3 regions of the Dermacoccus sp. UBA1591 genome follow, and region 3 is predicted to be linked to each of the others. Evidence: riboswitches for the same ligand, from Rfam matches in the RefSeq annotation. Region 3 holds a riboswitch; each other region holds the start of a gene.
What was found. Region 3 has a riboswitch for S-adenosylmethionine ahead of metX (homoserine O-acetyltransferase MetX). Riboswitches for the same ligand answer to the same signal wherever they lie in the genome.

Region 1 (5,637 bases), on a different contig from region 3:
GAGGTCGGTGGCGGTGAGCTGACGATCTACGACAACGTCCGCCGCGACGGCACCGTCGCCTGGGGCGACCTGTGCCGCGGCCCGCACGTGCCGTCGACGAAGGTGCTCGGCAACGCGTTCAAGCTCATGCGTTCGGCCGCCGCATACTGGCGCGGCAGCGAGAAGAACCCGCAGCTGCAGCGCATCTACGGCACTGCGTGGCCGACGAAGGACGAGCTGAAGGCCTACCTCGAGCGCCTCGCCGAGGCCGAGAAGCGCGACCACCGCAAGCTCGGCGCCGAGCTCGACCTGTTCAGCTTCCCCGAGAACATCGGCCCCGGCCTGCCGGTGTTCCACCCCAAGGGCGGCATCATCAAGCGTGAGATGGAGGACTACGTCCGCCGCCGTCACATCGAGGAGGGCTTCTCCTACGTCGGCACGCCGCACATTGCGAAGGAAGACCTCTTCTACACCTCGGGTCACCTGCCGTACTACGCGGACGGGATGTTCCCGCCCCTCGACGTCGACGGGCAGAACTACCGCCTCAAGGCGATGAACTGCCCGATGCACAACGAGATCTTCCGTTCGCGTGGGCGCTCCTACCGTGAGCTGCCGCTGCGCTTCTTCGAGTTCGGCACGGTGTACCGCGACGAGAAGTCGGGCGTGCTCTCCGGTCTGACGCGCGTGCGCATGATCACCCAGGACGACTCGCACAGCTACGTCACGCCCGAACAGGCGCCGGGAGAGATCAAGCACCTGCTCGACTTCATCCTCGGCCTACTGCGCGACTTCGGCATGAACGACTTCTACCTCGAGCTCTCGACGCGCGACGTCGACGGGGACAAGAAGGACAAGTTCATCGGCACCGACGAACAGTGGGACATCGCGACGAAGGTGCTGTCGGACGTCGCGCTCGAGTCCGGCCTCGAGCTCGTGCCGGACCCGGGCGGTGCCGCGTTCTACGGCCCGAAGATCTCCGTGCAGGCGCGCGACGCCATCGGCCGTACCTGGCAGATGTCGACGATCCAGTACGACTTCAACCAGCCCGCTCGTTTCGGCCTCGAGTACCAGGCGGCGGACGGCTCGCGTCAGCAGCCCGTCATGGTCCACTCGGCGAAGTTCGGCTCGATCGAACGCTTCCTCGGCGTGCTCGTCGAGCACTACGCGGGCGCGTTCCCGGCGTGGCTCGCGCCGGTTCAGGTGCTCGCCGTGCCCGTCGCGGAGGAGTACTACGACTACCTACAGGACGTCGCGATGAAGCTGCGCGAAGCCGGCGTGCGTGTCGAGGTCGACATGAGCGACGACCGCTTCCCGAAGAAGATCCGCAACGCGTCCAAGTCGAAGGCGCCGTTCATCCTGATCGCCGGTGAAGAGGACCGCGACAACGGCGCCGTCTCGTTCCGTTTCCGCGACGGGTCGCAGAAGAACGGCGTGCCGGTGGCCGACGCGATCGCCGAGATCACCCGCGTCATCACCGAACGTCAGAACACCGACCCGACGGCCGGCTGACGTCTGCCTCGACGACGACGCGCGCCCCCGAACCTCGCGGTTCGGGGGCGCGCTCGTGTGTTGGCATGTGCACCCGAGGGCCGGCGTTCGACACGGCCGGGTGACCACGCTCGGGGTAGGGAACCCGGTTGCGTCACCCGTCGCGGGGACCCACCTCAGCGCACGGTCACTTCGCTGCAGCGAAGCCCTTCTCGAGGTCGGCGATGATGTCGGCGGAGTTCTCGATGCCGACGCTCAACCGCACGAGTCCGGGCGTCACGCCGGCGCCGCGGCGGTCCTCGTCGCTGCCCTGGGAGTGCGTCGTCGACGCAGGATGGATGGCGAGGGAACGGACGTCACCGATGTTCGCGACGTGCGAGTGCAGTTCGAGAGCGTCGACGAACTTCTTGCCCGCCTCGACGCCGCCGGCGATCTCGAACGACAGCACGGCGCCGGAGCCGGCGGGCAGGTAGCGGTCGGCGAGTTCCTTGTAGGGGCTCGACGGGTCGGAGGCGTAGAACAACTTCTCGACCTGCGGCTGCGACTTCAGGAACTCGACGACCTTCTTCGCGTTCTCCACGTGTCGCTCCACACGCAGCGACAACGTCTCGAGGCCTTGCGCGATGAGGAACGCGTTGAACGGGGAGACGGCCGCGCCGAGGTCGCGCAGCAGTTCGACGCGCGCCTTGAGGATGAAGGCGAGGTTCGCGCCGAGCGGCGATCCGACGCCGAGGTCGCGGGCGAACACGAGACCGTGGTAGCTCTCCGACGGCTCGTTGAACTGCGGGAACTTCGCCGGGTCGGCGGCGTAGTCGAACGTCCCGGCGTCGACGAGCACGCCGGCGATCGACGTCCCGTGCCCCCCGAGGTACTTCGTCGCGGAGTGGATGACGACGTCCGCGCCATGCTCGATCGGGCGCAGCAGGTACGGCGTCGCGACGGTGTTGTCGACGAACAGCGGCACCCCGGCGTCATGCGCGATGTCGGCGAGGCCGCGCACGTCGAGCACCTTCTGGTCGGGGTTGCTCAGCGTCTCGCCGAACAGCAGCTTCGTGTTGTCGCGGATGGCGCCGCGCCACTCGTCGAGATCGTTGATGTTGTCGATGAACGTCGTCTCGACGCCGAGTCGCTTGAGCGTGTACTTCAGCAGGTTGTACGTGCCGCCGTACAGCGCGGACGAGGCGACGATGTGGTCGCCGGCCTGCGCGACGTTGAGGATGGCGAACGTCGTCGCCGCCTGACCCGACGCGAGCAGCAACGCGCCGACGCCGCCCTCCAGCGCGGCGATGCGGTCTTCGACCGCCTGCGCCGTCGGGTTACCGATGCGTGTGTAGATGGGGCCGAGATCCGACAGGCCGAAGCGGTTGGCCGCGGTCTCGGCGGAGTCGAAGACGAACGACGTCGTCTGGTAGATCGGCAGCGCCCGGGCGCCGGTGTCGCCGTCGACGTTCTGGCCGACGTGGATCTGCTTGGTCTCGAAGGCCCAGTTCTCGGAGCTCATGATGATGTCCCTCTTGAGGAGTGCGTGGACGCACGGGCGGCGCACCGTACGTGTGGTGCCCGAAGGGGAATCCCTCCGCGCTTGCCCGGACGCGCTCGGCGCCGGGCCAGGTCGTCACCCGGAGCACCCCGCCGCGGTGGGAGGGTTGCCGGCCAGCAAACCGGGGTTTGACGCTGGCGCTCGTGACCTGCGGCCACTCTAGGCCGGGTGGTGTCATCAGGCGGGAATGCTGTCTCACATTCCGGTCGCGGCCCCGTGCTGACGCGACGCGCCTACGGGCGACGACCCTCATGCCGTGCTTGACTGTTGCCATGACACCGACGATCGTCCGCGCGCGCCGCGAAGACGCGTTCGCCTGCGCGGCGCTGCGTCTGCAGATGGACCTCGAGGCGGGGGAGAGCAACCGCTCCGGCTTCATCACCGAGTATGCCGATCACTGGCTCGCGCACTACGGCGATCTGCCGACGTGGCTCGCCTCGAGTGCTGACGGGACGGCTCTCGGCATGGTGCAGACGTCGCTCGTGCACCGGCCCCCGGCGCTGGCTCGGCCGGCGCAGCCGTCGCTCTACATCGCGGTCGTCTTCGTCACGCCGTCGGCGCGCGGCCAGGGCCTGGCCGAGCGGATGCTGCGGATCGTCGACGCCTGGGCCGACGCGCACGACGTCGCGCGAATGATGCTCAACGCCCGTCCGCGTGCCCGCAGGCTGTACGAACGGGCCGGCTTCGGCCCGCCGGACGAACGTCACATGCAGCGTGTGGCGCCGTTCGGCCTCGACGCCCGCCGCGATGCGGAGCGTGCGTCATGAGCGACGACGTCATCTGGGCGCTCGATCAGCGCGAGCGCTGCATCGCCTGCCCGTCCAAACCGGTCGCGAACGCCGTCGTCCTGCACCTCGGTGCTGACGGCGCCCTCGCGCGCGACGCTGTCGAGCAGTGGGCTCGTGACGGCGTCATGGCCGCCTCGGTCGCATGGCCGGGGGCGGCGGCCGGCCTCGATGACGACGACTGGCTCGACCTCGAGGACGCCGTCACGGGCCTCGCCGGGCTGGCGAGCATCGTCGCCGTCGTCGGTGACGGCGACGCGGCCGAGGTCGCGCGGACGTTGGCGGGCCGTGTCGGCGACGTCGCGCACGCGGGGGAAGCCGACCGAACCATTGTCCCGGCGCGTCTGCGCGAGATCGCGGCGGTCTGAGACCGCTCACCCGGGGTGCATGGTGCGCGCGAGCCCACCCGCGGCCGCTGCGTCGAGGCAGGCGGGGCTCTAGGATCGGGCCATGGTCGACGAGTTCAACACTGATTCGCAGGACGACATCCTCATCGAGCAAGCCGGCGCCTTCGCGGGCGAGGCCGACGGGTTCGGGCGGCTGTGGACGCCGCACCGCATGGCGTACATCGAGGGCGAGCGTCCGACAAAGGACGCCGGCCACGGCTGCCCGTTCTGCGCGTCGCCTACGAAGACCGACGCCGACGGCCTCATCGTCCACCGTGGTGAGCACTGTTTCGTCGTGATGAACCTGTTCCCGTACAACCCGGGCCACCTGCTCGTGTGCCCGTACCGTCACGTCGCCTCGTACATCGACCTCACCGACGACGAGACCGAGGAGTTCACGAAGCTGACGAAGGCCGGGGTGCGTGCCCTCAAGGCCGCGTCGAACCCGGGCGGGTTCAACCTCGGGATGAACCAGGGTGACGTCGCAGGTGCCGGCGTCGCCGCGCACCTGCATCAGCACATCGTGCCGCGCTGGGGTGGCGACATGAACTTCATGCCGATCATCGGGCGCACCAAGGCGCTGCCGGTGCTGCTCGAGGACAGCCGTCAGCGCATCGTCGCGAACTGGCCGAACGACTGACACCGGGCACCACGGGCAGTGCGCTGCCTCGAACGGGTATATCGAACCGCTACAGTTGAACCACCATGCTCAACAAGTACGCGCGCGCGTTTTTCTCCGCCATCTTCCGGCCCATCGCCCAGCTCCTGCTGCGTCTCGGCATCAGCCCCGACGTCGTGACGATCGTGGGCACCGTCGGTGTCGCGTTCGGTGCACTGTGGTTCTATCCGCGCGGCGACTTCCTCGTCGGCACGTTGTTCATCACCGTCTTCGTCTTCTCGGACATGCTCGACGGCAACATGGCGCGCCTGTCGGGCCGCTCGTCGACGTGGGGTGCCTACCTCGACTCGACGCTCGACCGCGTCGGTGACGCCGCGATCTTCGGCGGCCTCGTCCTGTACTACGCGGGCAAGGGCGACAACTTCCTCATGGCGTGCCTCGCGCTCGCGTGCCTCGTGCTCGGCTCGGTCGTCTCCTACGCCAAGGCCCGGGCCGAGGGTCTCGGCATGCAGGCGAACGTCGGCATCGCCGAGCGCGCCGACCGTCTCGTCGCCGTGCTCGTCACGACCGGCCTCGTCGGCTGGTTCCTGCCCGAGATCGTGCTGACCGTCGTGCTCACGCTGCTCGCCGTCGCATCGTTCATCACGGTCGTGCAGCGCATGCTCATGGTGCGGAAGCAGGCCCTCGCCAAGCCGTTCGAGGGCTGAGCGCGTGGCCGCCGAGGGGTTGACGACGCGCGCCCGCGACGCCGTCACCGTCGCAGCGTTCAAGGGCGCCTGGTGGGGCGTGCGGGCGCTGCCCGAGCGCGCCGCCCACCGCCTCTTCGACGTCATCGCGGAC
Region 2 (5,637 bases), on a different contig from region 3:
CTCGGGCTCGTCGCGCAGGCCGAGGTCGTGCGCGACGCTGCGGGGCACGACGAACGGCTGATCGACCGGCATCGTCCACGCGCGCCACTGCAGCAGCTGCTCGTGCGTCACCTCGATGCCGAGCACCTCGCGTACGGGCGCACCGGACGGGCTCATGCAAGCCTCTTCTGCCATTCGAACATCGTGCCCTCGCGTTCGTAGCCGAGCTCGGAGTTGATCCGCAGCATGTGGGTGTTCGTCTCGTCGTTCCAGGTGCGCTGCACCTCGACGCCCGGCGCGACCTGCGGCAGCAGCAGCGACACCGCAGCCTTGACCCGGTAGCCGAGCCGGTGCCCACGGTGCGCGGCCTCGACGAGGGTGTCGTCCTGGTAGGCGATCCAAGGCGTCTCCGCGGGAACGCTGACGTGCGTGAACGCGGCCATCTGCCCGCTCGGTCGGTGCCACGCCACGGCCTCGACGACGCGTCGACCCTGAGCGCGTGCGGTGTCGAACAGCTCGTGCACCCGCGCGGCATCCCACGTCTCCGGTTCGATCGCAACGTCACCGAGCGGGGTGTCGGTCGACATCATCGCTCCGAGACGGGCCCGCTCCTCGAGCCACTGCGACGGGAGGTCGTCGACGGCCGTCTCGACGACATACTCGTCGTCGAACGCGAGGGCGGCACGCATCTGTGCGGCGACGGCGTCGCTGACCGGCAGACGCTGAGCGTTGCGCACGCACCTCTGGGCCTGAGCGAACCCTCGGGCAGCGAGGAAGGCGCCTCCGGCGTCAGGCTGGCCGACGGGCGTCTGCGTCTCGACGAGGACCGTCGTACGTCCCTCGTCCTGCATGATCTCCTCCGCGGCTGAGAGCAGCGCCGAGCCGACACCCCGTCGTCGCGCGGGAGCCAGCACGTCGAGGTGGAGAAACGCGAGGTGGGTGTTGTCGCGGCGCGGCAGGACGAGCTCGGCGGCACCGACGACGCCAGCTGCTGTGTCCACGCCATCATCCTGGATGTCGGCTGCTCCCCCAACGGCGTCGTCGTCACACGAGGCTTCCCCCTCGACGGCGACGAACGCATGACGCGTCTCGGATTCCTTGCCCCACATGGCGCGCAGCTCGTCGGCGGGGTAGGCGGTCGTGTGCTTGCCCCACTGCTCGTGGCCCACCGTCATGAACACCTGCGCCCAGGCGTCGAACAGCGGGTCGGACGGGCCGATCTGACGAATGCGCATGGCGACATTGCACTCAGCACCAGCTGCGTACGCAACCGGTTTTTCGGCGCGTCCGCCTGGATCGTGCGACAACCCGTTCATGCCGGCGGAGGCTCGGGCCGGAATGCCTCGACCGCCGGCGGTGTTGTCTCGGAACCCGAGGAAAGGCACCTCATGTTCACTCGAAAGCACACCCGAACGCCCGAGGCGAGCGACCTGCACGACGTCCTCGACGTGCCGATGTTCTCCGAACTGCCCGACGGCTCGGCGACCCTGTACGTCGCGATGGGCTGCTTCTGGGGCGCCGAACGCATCTTCTGGAAGATTCCGGGCGTCGTCACCACGGCCGTCGGGTACATGGGCGGCCACGCCACCGAGCCGACGTACGAGGACGTCTGTGACGGCGGCACGGGCCACACCGAGACGGTCATGGTGGCCTACGACCCGTCGCGCGTGTCCGAACGCGAGCTTCTCAAGGCGTTCTGGGAGAACCACGACCCGACGACCGCGAACCGGCAGGGCAACGACGTCGGCACGCAGTACCGCTCGGCGATCTACTGGACGACGCCGCAGCAGGAGCGCGCTGCCCGCGAGACGTCCGCGCTCTTCCAAGAGGCACTCGACGACGCGGGCCGCGGCGCCATCACGACCGAGATGCGCCCGGCCGACGAGGCGGGCCCCTTCTGGCCGGCGGAGCTGTACCACCAGCAGTACCTGTCCAAGCACCCCGGCGGCTACTGCAACCACGGCTTCAAGGGCGTCACGTGCCCCGTCGGCGTCGCCGACCTGCCCGCGCAGACGGATGTCCTCCCGCCACGCTGACGACGACATGCACGGCGGCTGCTGAGCCGGCGGCCGATCAACCGGCCACCGCGGCGCACCGGCCGTCTCAGCGCACCTGGAAGGCCCGGCTCGTTCCGGTATGGGCACTGACCTTGCCGTTCCAGCCGTTCTTCCAGTTGCCCTGCTGCACGAGGCGATACGTGCTCGCGGGCGTGCCGCGACGTATGCGCCGCTCCATGGTGCATCGCGAGTACGAGACGCCCTCGCGCGACCAGACGTACGCGGTGTCCCAGTCGTGGTCGTCGAGGACGTCGACCCACGACGAGCCGACCTGACGCTGCACCTTGACGAACGTGCCCATCGTGCGGAAGTCATTCTTCGGGTGGCCGCCGCGGAAGACCGCCCGCACGCTCGAACCAGCCGAGCGTGTGGCGTCCGGCTGAGTCAGGACGTCACCGAAGTGCTGCCCGGGTGGGGCGTCGTCGAACACGACGCCGGGGCCCTCGGCGCGTGGCCGACGTCACACTCATCACCCACCTAGACGATCGTCCAAGCTGTGTGAAGAAATCACTCACCCGAGCCTCGACGGCGAAAGACGCCGCATCAGCCACGCCGCGTGTCGCACGTCACAATCTTCGCCCACGTCTCATCTCCAGTGCCACAACTTGACGCTTTGTCGTGCGCGGCTCTAATCTCGCTGCTGGTCAAGAGATCCGATGCAAAGCCCTGGCTGGTCGGACGGCAACCCTCACACGCGTGGCGGGGTGCTCCAGGTGATGACCCGGCCGCGTCGACCACGCGGCAAGCACGCTCGGCACCCAACGTGACGGCATCCTCGTGAGCCTTCCGTTGCGCTGCCCAGGCCCCGAAAGGCATGCCCCGCACGACACCGCGCACCGCGCCCCACCCCGGCGCCCCCGCCTTCGCGCTGACTCCGCGCATCCGCGCCAGCTCCGCGCATTCGCATCCTTGCCGCCTCACCAGGAGAGATCATGACCGACAAGCACACCCCCGCCGACGAGACCTCGACGCCCGCCTCGTCCACGCATGACGCCACGAGCGCCGAGAACGGCGCGACCGCCCTGCCCCCGAAACCGAAGAACAACACCGGCAAGTACGTCGCGATCGGCGCAGGCGTCCTCGTCGTCGCGCTGGCCGCCGGCATCGGGGCCAAGGTGCTCGGCGGGAGCAGTGACGACAAGCTGACCCACCTCAAGGTGGGCACGACGGAGGCGTCGGACCCGTACTGGAACCAGCTCGTCAAGGTGGGCAAGGACAAGTACGGCCTCGACATCGAACCGGTCAACTTCTCTGATTACACCCAGGCCAACCCCGCGCTCTCCGAGGGCCAGGTCGACCTCAACCAGTTCCAGCACCTGCAATTCCTCGCCGACTACAACACCAAGGCGAAGCAGAACCTCACGCCCATCGGGGCGACGTACATCGTCCCGCTGGCGCTGTACTCGAAGAAGCACACGAGCGTCGGCCAGTTCCCCCAGGGCGGCAAGATCGCCATCCCCAACGATCCGACGAACCAGGCACGCGCCTTGCTGCTGCTGCAGAGCGCCGGACTGCTGAAGCTCAAGGGTGGTGGCACCTCGCTGTCGACCCCGGCCGACATCGAAGCCGGCGCCTCGAAGGTCACCGTCACAGCGGTCAACGCCGAGCAGACCGCGGCCGCGCTGCCGTCCGTCGACGGCGCGATCGTCAACAACAACTTCGCCGCGGACGCGAAGCTCGACCCGAGCAAGGCCCTGTTCAAGGACGACCCGCATGCGGCCTCGTCGAAGCCGTACATCAACGTCGTCGTCGCGCGCGCCGCGGACAAGGACAACGCCGACTACGCCAAGTTCGTCAAGGCCTACCACGACCCGAGCGTCGAGAAGCTCATCGAGGAGCGCACGAAGGGCACGAGCGTCCTCGTGAACAACTCCGCCTCCGAGGTGCAGGGCATCCTCGCGAACCTCGAGGCCCAGATCAAGGCGAAGGGATCGAAGTGACGGGCCCCTCCCCCACACCGACGAAGGCCGCCGCGCCGGCGAGTGCCACCCCGCCCGCCGTCGCCTTCCACGACGTCGGCAAGACGTTCACCCGCGGCAAGAGCCGGGTGACGGCTCTCGACGGCATCACGACGCAGGTGGAGCGCGGACGCATCGTCGCCGTCATCGGTTTCTCCGGCGCCGGCAAGAGCACCCTCGTACGTCTCATCAACGGCCTGGAGACGCCGACGCGCGGCCACGTCGAGATCGACGGCGTCGACCTCGCGTCGCTGTCCGCGAAGCAGGTGCGCGAGCTGCGCGGTCGCATCGGCATGGTGTTCCAGCAGTTCAACCTCATCCGCTCGCGCACGGTGTACGCCAACGTCGCCTACCCCCTCGAGGTCGCCGACTGGGACAAGGCGCGCCAGGAGGCGCGCATCACCGAGCTGCTCAGCTTCGTCGGGCTCACCGAGAAGGCGTGGGCCTACCCCGACGAGCTCTCCGGCGGGCAGAAGCAGCGCGTCGGCATCGCCCGTGCGCTCGCGACGAACCCGGAGATCCTGCTCGCCGACGAGTCCACGTCCGCGCTCGACCCCGACACGACGAAGGACGTCCTCGCGCTGCTGCGCCGCGTCAACGACGAGCTCGGCGTGACGATCGTCGTCATCACCCACGAGATGGACGTCGTGCGCGAACTCGCCGACGACGTCGTCGTCCTCGAGGCCGGCCGCATCGTCGAGTCCGGGCGCACCGTCGACGTCCTCGGCGCGCCGAAGGCGGACGCGACGCGCCGCCTCGTCGACGCCACCCTGCGGAACGTGCCCGACGCACGCGAGAGCGCCCGGCTGCGCGCTGCCCACGACGGGCGCCTCGCGACGCTGACGGTTCACGACCCGCGCGAGTTCGGCCGTGTCCTGGCCCGCATGTCCGCACACGGCGTCGAACCGGAGATCGTGCACGGTGGACTCACACCGCTCAAGGACGACACCCTGACGACGTTGACGCTCGCCCTGCGCGGCGACGACGACGCCGTCACCACCGTGCTCGACGAACTGCGTCTCGCCGCCGACGTCGAGGAGGTCGCCGCATGATGCCCGCAACCGATTGGGAGGCGCTGCGCCCCACGATCGTCACCGCGGTGGGCGAGACGCTGCTCATGGTCGGCGCGACGATCATCATGGGCGGCATCCTCGGCCTCGCCCTCGGCGTGCTGCTCAACACCACACGACGCGGCGGCATCCTCGAGAACCGAGTTCTGCACACGGTGCTCAACGTCCTCGTCAACATCATCCGACCGATCCCGTTCATCATCTTCGCCGCCGCTCTCGGGCCGTTGACGCTCGCAGTCACGGGCTCGACGATCGGTGCGAAGTCGATGATCTTCCCGCTGACGATCGCCTCGACCTTCGGCATCAGCCGCATCGTCGAGCAGAACCTCGTGAGCGTCGACCCCGGCGTCATCGAGGCGGCGCAGGCGATGGGGGCGAGTCCGTGGCGCATCATTCGCACCGTGCTCATCCCCGAGGCGCTGGCGCCGCTGATCCTCGGCTACACGTTCGCGCTCGTCGCGGTCATCGACATGACGGCCGTCGTCGGCGCCATGGGCGGCGGCGGCATCGGTGACTTCGCCCTGTCCTACGGTTACCGCCGCTACGACTGGGCCGTGACGTGGGCCGCCGTCG
Region 3 (5,637 bases):
AACGGTGAGCACCTGACGAAGGAGTACGACGTGCTTGATCCCACGCAACTGTTCCGCATCGAGACCGACACCCCGCTCGCCGAGCAGAGCGCCTCGACCCTCGTGGTCTCGCTGGGCGGTTTCATCGACGCGGGCAACACACAGAAGTTGATGACGGCGCACATGCTGGGCACGCTCGAGCACACGGTCGTCGCGTCGTTCGACGTCGACCAGTTGCTCGACTACCGCGGTCGCCGCCCGATGATGACGTTCGATCGCGACCGCTACAGCGAGTACGACGACCCGGCTCTCGTGCTGTACCGCCTCGTCGACGCCGAAGGCACGCCGTTCCTGCTGCTCGCCGGCCCCGAGCCCGACTACCAGTGGGAGCGCGTCAGCGAGGCCGTCCGCATCCTCGCGGCGAACCTCGGCGTCTCGCTCATGGTGAGCGCGCACGGCATCCCGATGGCGGTGCCGCACACGCGCCCGGTCGGTTTCACGCGTTTCGCCTCCGATCAGCGTCTGCTGACGGAGAACGAGCCGCTCTTCGGCAACGTCCAGGTGCCCTCGAGTGCCGAAGGGCTCATGCACATCCGGCTCGCCGAGGCAGGCATGGACACCGCAGGTTTCGCGATCCACGTGCCGCACTACCTCACGCAGGTCGAGTTCGCGGACGCCGCGCTCGCCGCGCTCGAGGCCGTCTGCGGGCTGACGGGGCTGGCGATCCCCGCTCAGGAGCTCGCCGCGATCGCCGGGCTGCATCGCGCCGACATCGCCAAGCAGATCAGCGAGAACGACGAGGTCACCGAGGTCGTCGAGGGCCTCGAGCGGCAGTACGACGCCTTCACCGAGGGTCGTCGTCGACGCTCGCTCCTCGCCGCCGAGATGAACGACCTGCCGAGCGCAGACGAGATCGGCGCCGAGCTGGAGCAGTTCCTGCGCGCCGAGGGAGAGGATCCGGGCACCAAGGGCTCGTTGTGAGCCCGCGAGCGCTTCTCGCCGGCCGTCGGTCTGAGCCGACGGCCACGCGGGCTTCGCAACGCTCGCCTGGCTGCGGCCACCCCTGCGGTGGCTTGCCGGGCCCCCGCCAACTTGGGAGGATCACCTCATGTTCGGATTCGGTCAAGACAAGAAGGCTCCTGCAGCCCCCGAGAAATCGTCGGGCATGCTCGACTCGACGGCCAACACCCTGGCGCAGCACCTCATCTCGGTGGGCATCGGGGGCGTGGCGACGTTCAAGTCGGCCCGCGCCGTCGCCGACGAGGCGATGAAGAAGGCGGGCTCCAAGGAAGCGGCGATGGACGACGTCGTCGCATCACACACGAAGCTCGCGGGCGCGAACGGCTTCCTCACCAACCTCGGCGGTTTCGTCACGCTCCCCGTGGCACTGCCCGCGAACGTCATCGGTTTCTACACCGTCGCGACGCGCATGGTCGCGGCGATCGCCGCCATCAACGGTCACGACGTCGACGACCCAGCCGTGCGCTCGGCGATCCTGCTCGACCTCATCGGTGCGGACGCGACGCAGGTCCTCAAGGGCCTTGGCCCGATGACGGGTGGCGTCGCGACGAACGTCGCCACGCGCAAGCTGCCGCCGGCGGCGCTCGCCGTCGTGAACAAGTCAGTTGCGTTCCGTCTCGGCTCGCAGGTGGGGCGTCGCTTCCTCACGCGCATTCCGCGCCTCATCCCCGTGGCGGGCGGCTTCATCGGTGGCGGCCTCGATGTCGTCCTCATCCGCAAGATCGCCCAGTCGGCGCGTCGCGACTTCGTCGCGCAGATCCCGCCGTCAGCCTGACGTCTCCCTGATTCCACCTCGAACGCCACTCGTCTTCGACGGGTGGCGTTCGGCGTGTCCGGGCCGGTTCGGCGATGTGTCGTCCGTGCGCATCAACGGGCTTCCGGGCGACGATCTGGGGGCCGCGAACCCCCGCCTGGCCTTGCTCGAACGGCCCACTCACCCACAGGTGTGACGGCTACGGCCCGTTTCGCGGCCCGCAGGATGCCTCGTCCACAGGTTTGTGGCTCGTGGTCAGCGCGCGGGTGGCGTCATGGGTTTCGCTGGGGGCATGAAGACAACAACACGACTCAAGGGCCTCAGCGCCCTGGTGGCAGGCCTTCCCGATCTCGTCGGCTCCGAGGGGGCGGGCGCCGTCATCGTCCTGTTCGAACGTGACGGTGCGCTCGCGGGGGTGCTCGGCTGGGCGGACGATGCGTGCGACGGGGAGACGGCGCACATGCTCGACGTCGTCGCTGAGCGGCGCGCGACGATGGGTGCGCAGGCCGCCATCGCCATCGCCTATCGCTGCGAGCCGGGCCGCGTCGACATCGCGGCCCTCGCGAAACGCATCGAGCGCCGCGTGCCGCTGCACCACGTCCTCGGTGCCAGCGACGAGCACTGGTGGGCCATCGAATGCGAGCTCGGCTGCTGTGACGGCGCGATCCACGAGATCCCGTCCCTGTCAGAGCAGACCCGCGAGCAGCTTCGCCACGTCCGCCGCGGCGGCGAGGCCATGGCCGCCACCGCGCGCCCCGTTCCCAGCGTCGTCGACGTCCGAGCCGCCTGGGCACGGTTGTGCGACGTCCCCGACACCGCGTCGGGCACCCGGCGACGCTCCCGCAGCGCCGACCTGCAGGTGCTCGCCGACGCTGTCGTCGACGGCCCGACGCGCGATGAGATCCTCCTGTGCGTCGCACCCGAACTGTTCCGTCTGCTGAGCCCGGGCATGCCGCTCGGCGAGACGGGCCCGCTGATGACGAGCGCGTGCCTGCGAACTTGGCTGCCGCTCGTGCCGCGCCACGGCCGCGCCGCGTGGAAGGCCCTCGAGGCCGCCGCGACCTGGCGCGAAGGCGACCTGCGGGGAGCCGGTGCGTGCGCCGCGGCGTCGCTGCGCATCGGGGGTACGTCATTGGGGCAACTGCTGCGCGACATCACAGGCACGGGGTTGTCGTACGAGCAGGCCGTCGGTGCGCTCCACACGAAGGCTCGGCAGAGTTCCGTCGCCTGACGAGCGTGCCGGTTGTGGGAGCGCGCCACATCGTGGACGTCGCCGCGCGGGCGATGGAAGCCGCGGGCAGGGCCGCCTACTGTGTCGCAGGTCAAGAGTTTCAGCGACACAAGCCCCGGCTTGCTGAGCGGCAACCCTCCCTCGCGGCGGGGTGCCCCGGGTGACGACAGGGCCGCCCGTGGGCGGCAAGCGCGAGAGGTGGGTTGCGACCCACCTCGGAATCGAGGACGTCATGGTTTCGCACCGTCGCCTCGCCGTGGCCGACCCCGCGGCGCCCCTCACCGACGACGGGTTCAACCCGCACGCACGTGCCGTCCACATCGGCACCCTGACGCTGGAGAACGGCGCCGCCCTGCCCGACGTCGTCATGACGTACGAGTGCTGGGGCGAGCTGAACGACGACGCGAGCAACGCCGTCCTCGTCGAGCACGCCCTGACCGGAGACTCGCACGTCGTCGGGCCGGTCGGCCCCGGGCAGCCGACGGCGGGGTGGTGGCCTGGTCTCATCGGCCCCGGCGCGCCCCTCGACACCGACGAGCTGTTCGTCGTGGCGATCAACGTGCTCGGCGGCTGTCGCGGCAGCACGGGCCCCATGTCGCTCGCACCAGACGGCCGGGTGTGGGGCGGGCGCTTCCCACACGTCAGCGTCAGGGATCAGGCGCGCGCCGAGGCGCGGGTCGCCGACGCTCTCGGCATCGCGCGCTTCCACACTGTCATCGGCGGCTCCTTCGGCGGGATGCGCGCCGCGGAGTGGGTGGCGACCTTCCCGCATCGGGTGCAGCGCGCCCTCGTCGTCGCGAGCTGCGCGGCGGCGGGCGCCGACCAGATCGCGTGGGGGCACACGCAGGTGCGGGCAATCGAAGCTGACCCGGATTTCCGGGGTGGCGGCTACCTCGAGCAGGGCGTCTTCCCGACGTCGGGGCTCGGGCTCGCCCGCCAGATCGCGCACACCTCCTACCGCAGCGCGCACGAGTTGCAGGAGCGGTTCGGGCGCGAGTCGCAGGGAGCGGACCGCACGCTCGACGGCGGCCTGTTCGCCGTCGAGAGCTATCTCGAGCACCACGCCGCGAAACTCGTCGCGCGGTTCGACGCCATGAGTTATGTGCGGCTCACGCAGGCGATGGCGACGCACGACGTCGGCCGCGGCCGCGGCGGCATCGAGCCTGCGCTTCGGGTGTTCGGGGGTGAGCTCGTCGTCGCCGCGGTCGACTCCGATCGGCTGTTCCCGGTCAGTGCCTCCGCCGACATCGTCCGGGCTCACGGGCGCGGACGGCTGCGTCTCATCCACTCGCCGCACGGTCACGACGGTTTCCTCATCGAGGCCGACCAGATCGCGGCGCTCGTGCGCGAGGTCATCGCTCGGCCGCTCACGGCCGAGGCGGGCCGCGTCCGTCCCGTGGCGTGACGGCGGGCGCTCGCGGCACCTCGGGTAGCGTGTGAGCCGATCGCCACAGTCGCAGAACAGGGGTTGCGCATGTCCGTCGTCGTCAGTTTCGCTCCGGGCCCGGAGGGTGAGGCCGCGGTGGCCGAGGCCGTGCGTCAGTCGAGTGTGCTGGGGCGCCCGCTCGTACTCGTCTCGACCGTCCCGAGCGACGACGCGCGCGCTGCCGCGCAGGAGAGTGCGGACGCGGTCGGCGGCCGCGTCGTGCAGGTGGAGGAGGGCCAGGACGCGGTCGAGGTGATCCTCGACGAGGTGGCCGAACTCGACCCGGCGCTGCTCGTCATCGGGCTGCGTCGCCGCACGCCCGTCGGCAAGCTGATCCTCGGTTCGAGCGCTCAGCGGCTGCTGCTCGACGCGCCGTGCCCCGTCCTCGCGGTCAAGCCCACAGCGCACTGATCTCGCGCTGCTCCCAACCCCGGCCTGACGCGCTTGCGTCAGGTCGGGAACACCCGCGCACGCAGGGGCGTTGAACCCCGTGATTCTGCGGTTCTCGACCCAGAGTTCTATAATGGTGAAAGAAGCGACGCGGGGGATCGAATCAGGCACCACGGTGCCAGGCGAGCTCAGGTGAGTCTCGGGCAACCGGCTCTCGTCGGATCCCGCCCCCGTGGTTCGTCTCTTCCCTCGTACGAAGCGCTCGGCGCGCGATTGCGCCTGCCCGATGCGTTGTGCACTCTCGGAAGGTAGTTGGTGACCTCAGTGTCCGAAACGGCTCAGACCCCCGCGCTTCCCGCGGACATCGACCATCCCGCGGTCATTGCTCTGTTCGAGCAGGGGCGCGCGAGCGGCACGGTCGACAGCGTGGTGCTGAAGACCGCCCTCGAAGAAGCGAAGATCTCCATGGCCAAGCAGAAGGCGGTGCTGAAGGCGCTGGGGGCCGAGGGCATCGAGATCGTGCTCGACGAGGTTCACGCGGCCCAGGCCGTCGCCACGACGACCGGGCGCAAGAGCGCGGCGAAGAAGTCGACTGCCAAGAAGACGGCGACGAAGACCGCTGCCGCGAAGAAGACCACCGCGGCCAAGACGACGACCGCGAAGAAGGCTGCCGTCAAGAAGACGGCGGCGAAGAAGGCCGTAGAGGCGGAGACCGACGTCGAGCTCGACGAGAACGTCACCGCCGACGAGGCGAGTGAGGCCCCCGCGAAGAAGGCGGCCGCCAAGAAGACCACCGCCAAGAAGGCGACGGCGAAGAAGGCCACCGCGGCCAAGTCG

Region 1: another riboswitch for S-adenosylmethionine. It lies ahead of B2284_RS03200 (bifunctional o-acetylhomoserine/o-acetylserine sulfhydrylase); the one in region 3 lies ahead of metX (homoserine O-acetyltransferase MetX).
Region 2: another riboswitch for S-adenosylmethionine. It lies ahead of B2284_RS02820 (MetQ/NlpA family ABC transporter substrate-binding protein); the one in region 3 lies ahead of metX (homoserine O-acetyltransferase MetX).

What each region holds. Positions count from the first base shown of each region.
Region 1 is NZ_DCNR01000029.1:21,038-26,674, reverse strand. It holds gene thrS (threonine--tRNA ligase) at 1-1,488, shown strand, start outside; gene B2284_RS03200 (bifunctional o-acetylhomoserine/o-acetylserine sulfhydrylase) at 1,655-2,968, opposite strand; SAM riboswitch class IV at 3,041-3,156, opposite strand; gene B2284_RS03195 (GNAT family N-acetyltransferase) at 3,280-3,774, shown strand; gene B2284_RS03190 (hypothetical protein) at 3,771-4,160, shown strand; gene B2284_RS03185 (HIT family protein) at 4,243-4,818, shown strand; gene pgsA (phosphatidylinositol phosphate synthase) at 4,884-5,504, shown strand; gene B2284_RS03175 (phosphatidylinositol mannoside acyltransferase) at 5,509-5,637, shown strand, end outside.
Region 2 is NZ_DCNR01000024.1:5,615-11,251, reverse strand. It holds gene B2284_RS02840 (hypothetical protein) at 1-156, opposite strand, end outside; gene B2284_RS02835 (GNAT family N-acetyltransferase) at 153-1,214, opposite strand; gene msrA (peptide-methionine (S)-S-oxide reductase MsrA) at 1,368-2,015, shown strand; gene B2284_RS02825 (neutral/alkaline non-lysosomal ceramidase C-terminal domain-containing protein) at 2,083-2,466, opposite strand; SAM riboswitch class IV at 2,679-2,790, shown strand; gene B2284_RS02820 (MetQ/NlpA family ABC transporter substrate-binding protein) at 2,969-3,976, shown strand; gene B2284_RS02815 (methionine ABC transporter ATP-binding protein) at 3,973-5,046, shown strand; gene B2284_RS02810 (methionine ABC transporter permease) at 5,043-5,637, shown strand, end outside.
Region 3 is NZ_DCNR01000112.1:4,468-10,104, reverse strand. It holds gene B2284_RS12860 (PAC2 family protein) at 31-960, shown strand; gene B2284_RS12855 (EcsC family protein) at 1,088-1,774, shown strand; gene B2284_RS12850 (hypothetical protein) at 2,046-2,984, shown strand; SAM riboswitch class IV at 3,074-3,182, shown strand; gene metX (homoserine O-acetyltransferase MetX) at 3,217-4,389, shown strand; gene B2284_RS12840 (universal stress protein) at 4,459-4,821, shown strand; partial or broken gene B2284_RS12835 (sigma-70 family RNA polymerase sigma factor) at 5,125-5,637, shown strand, end outside.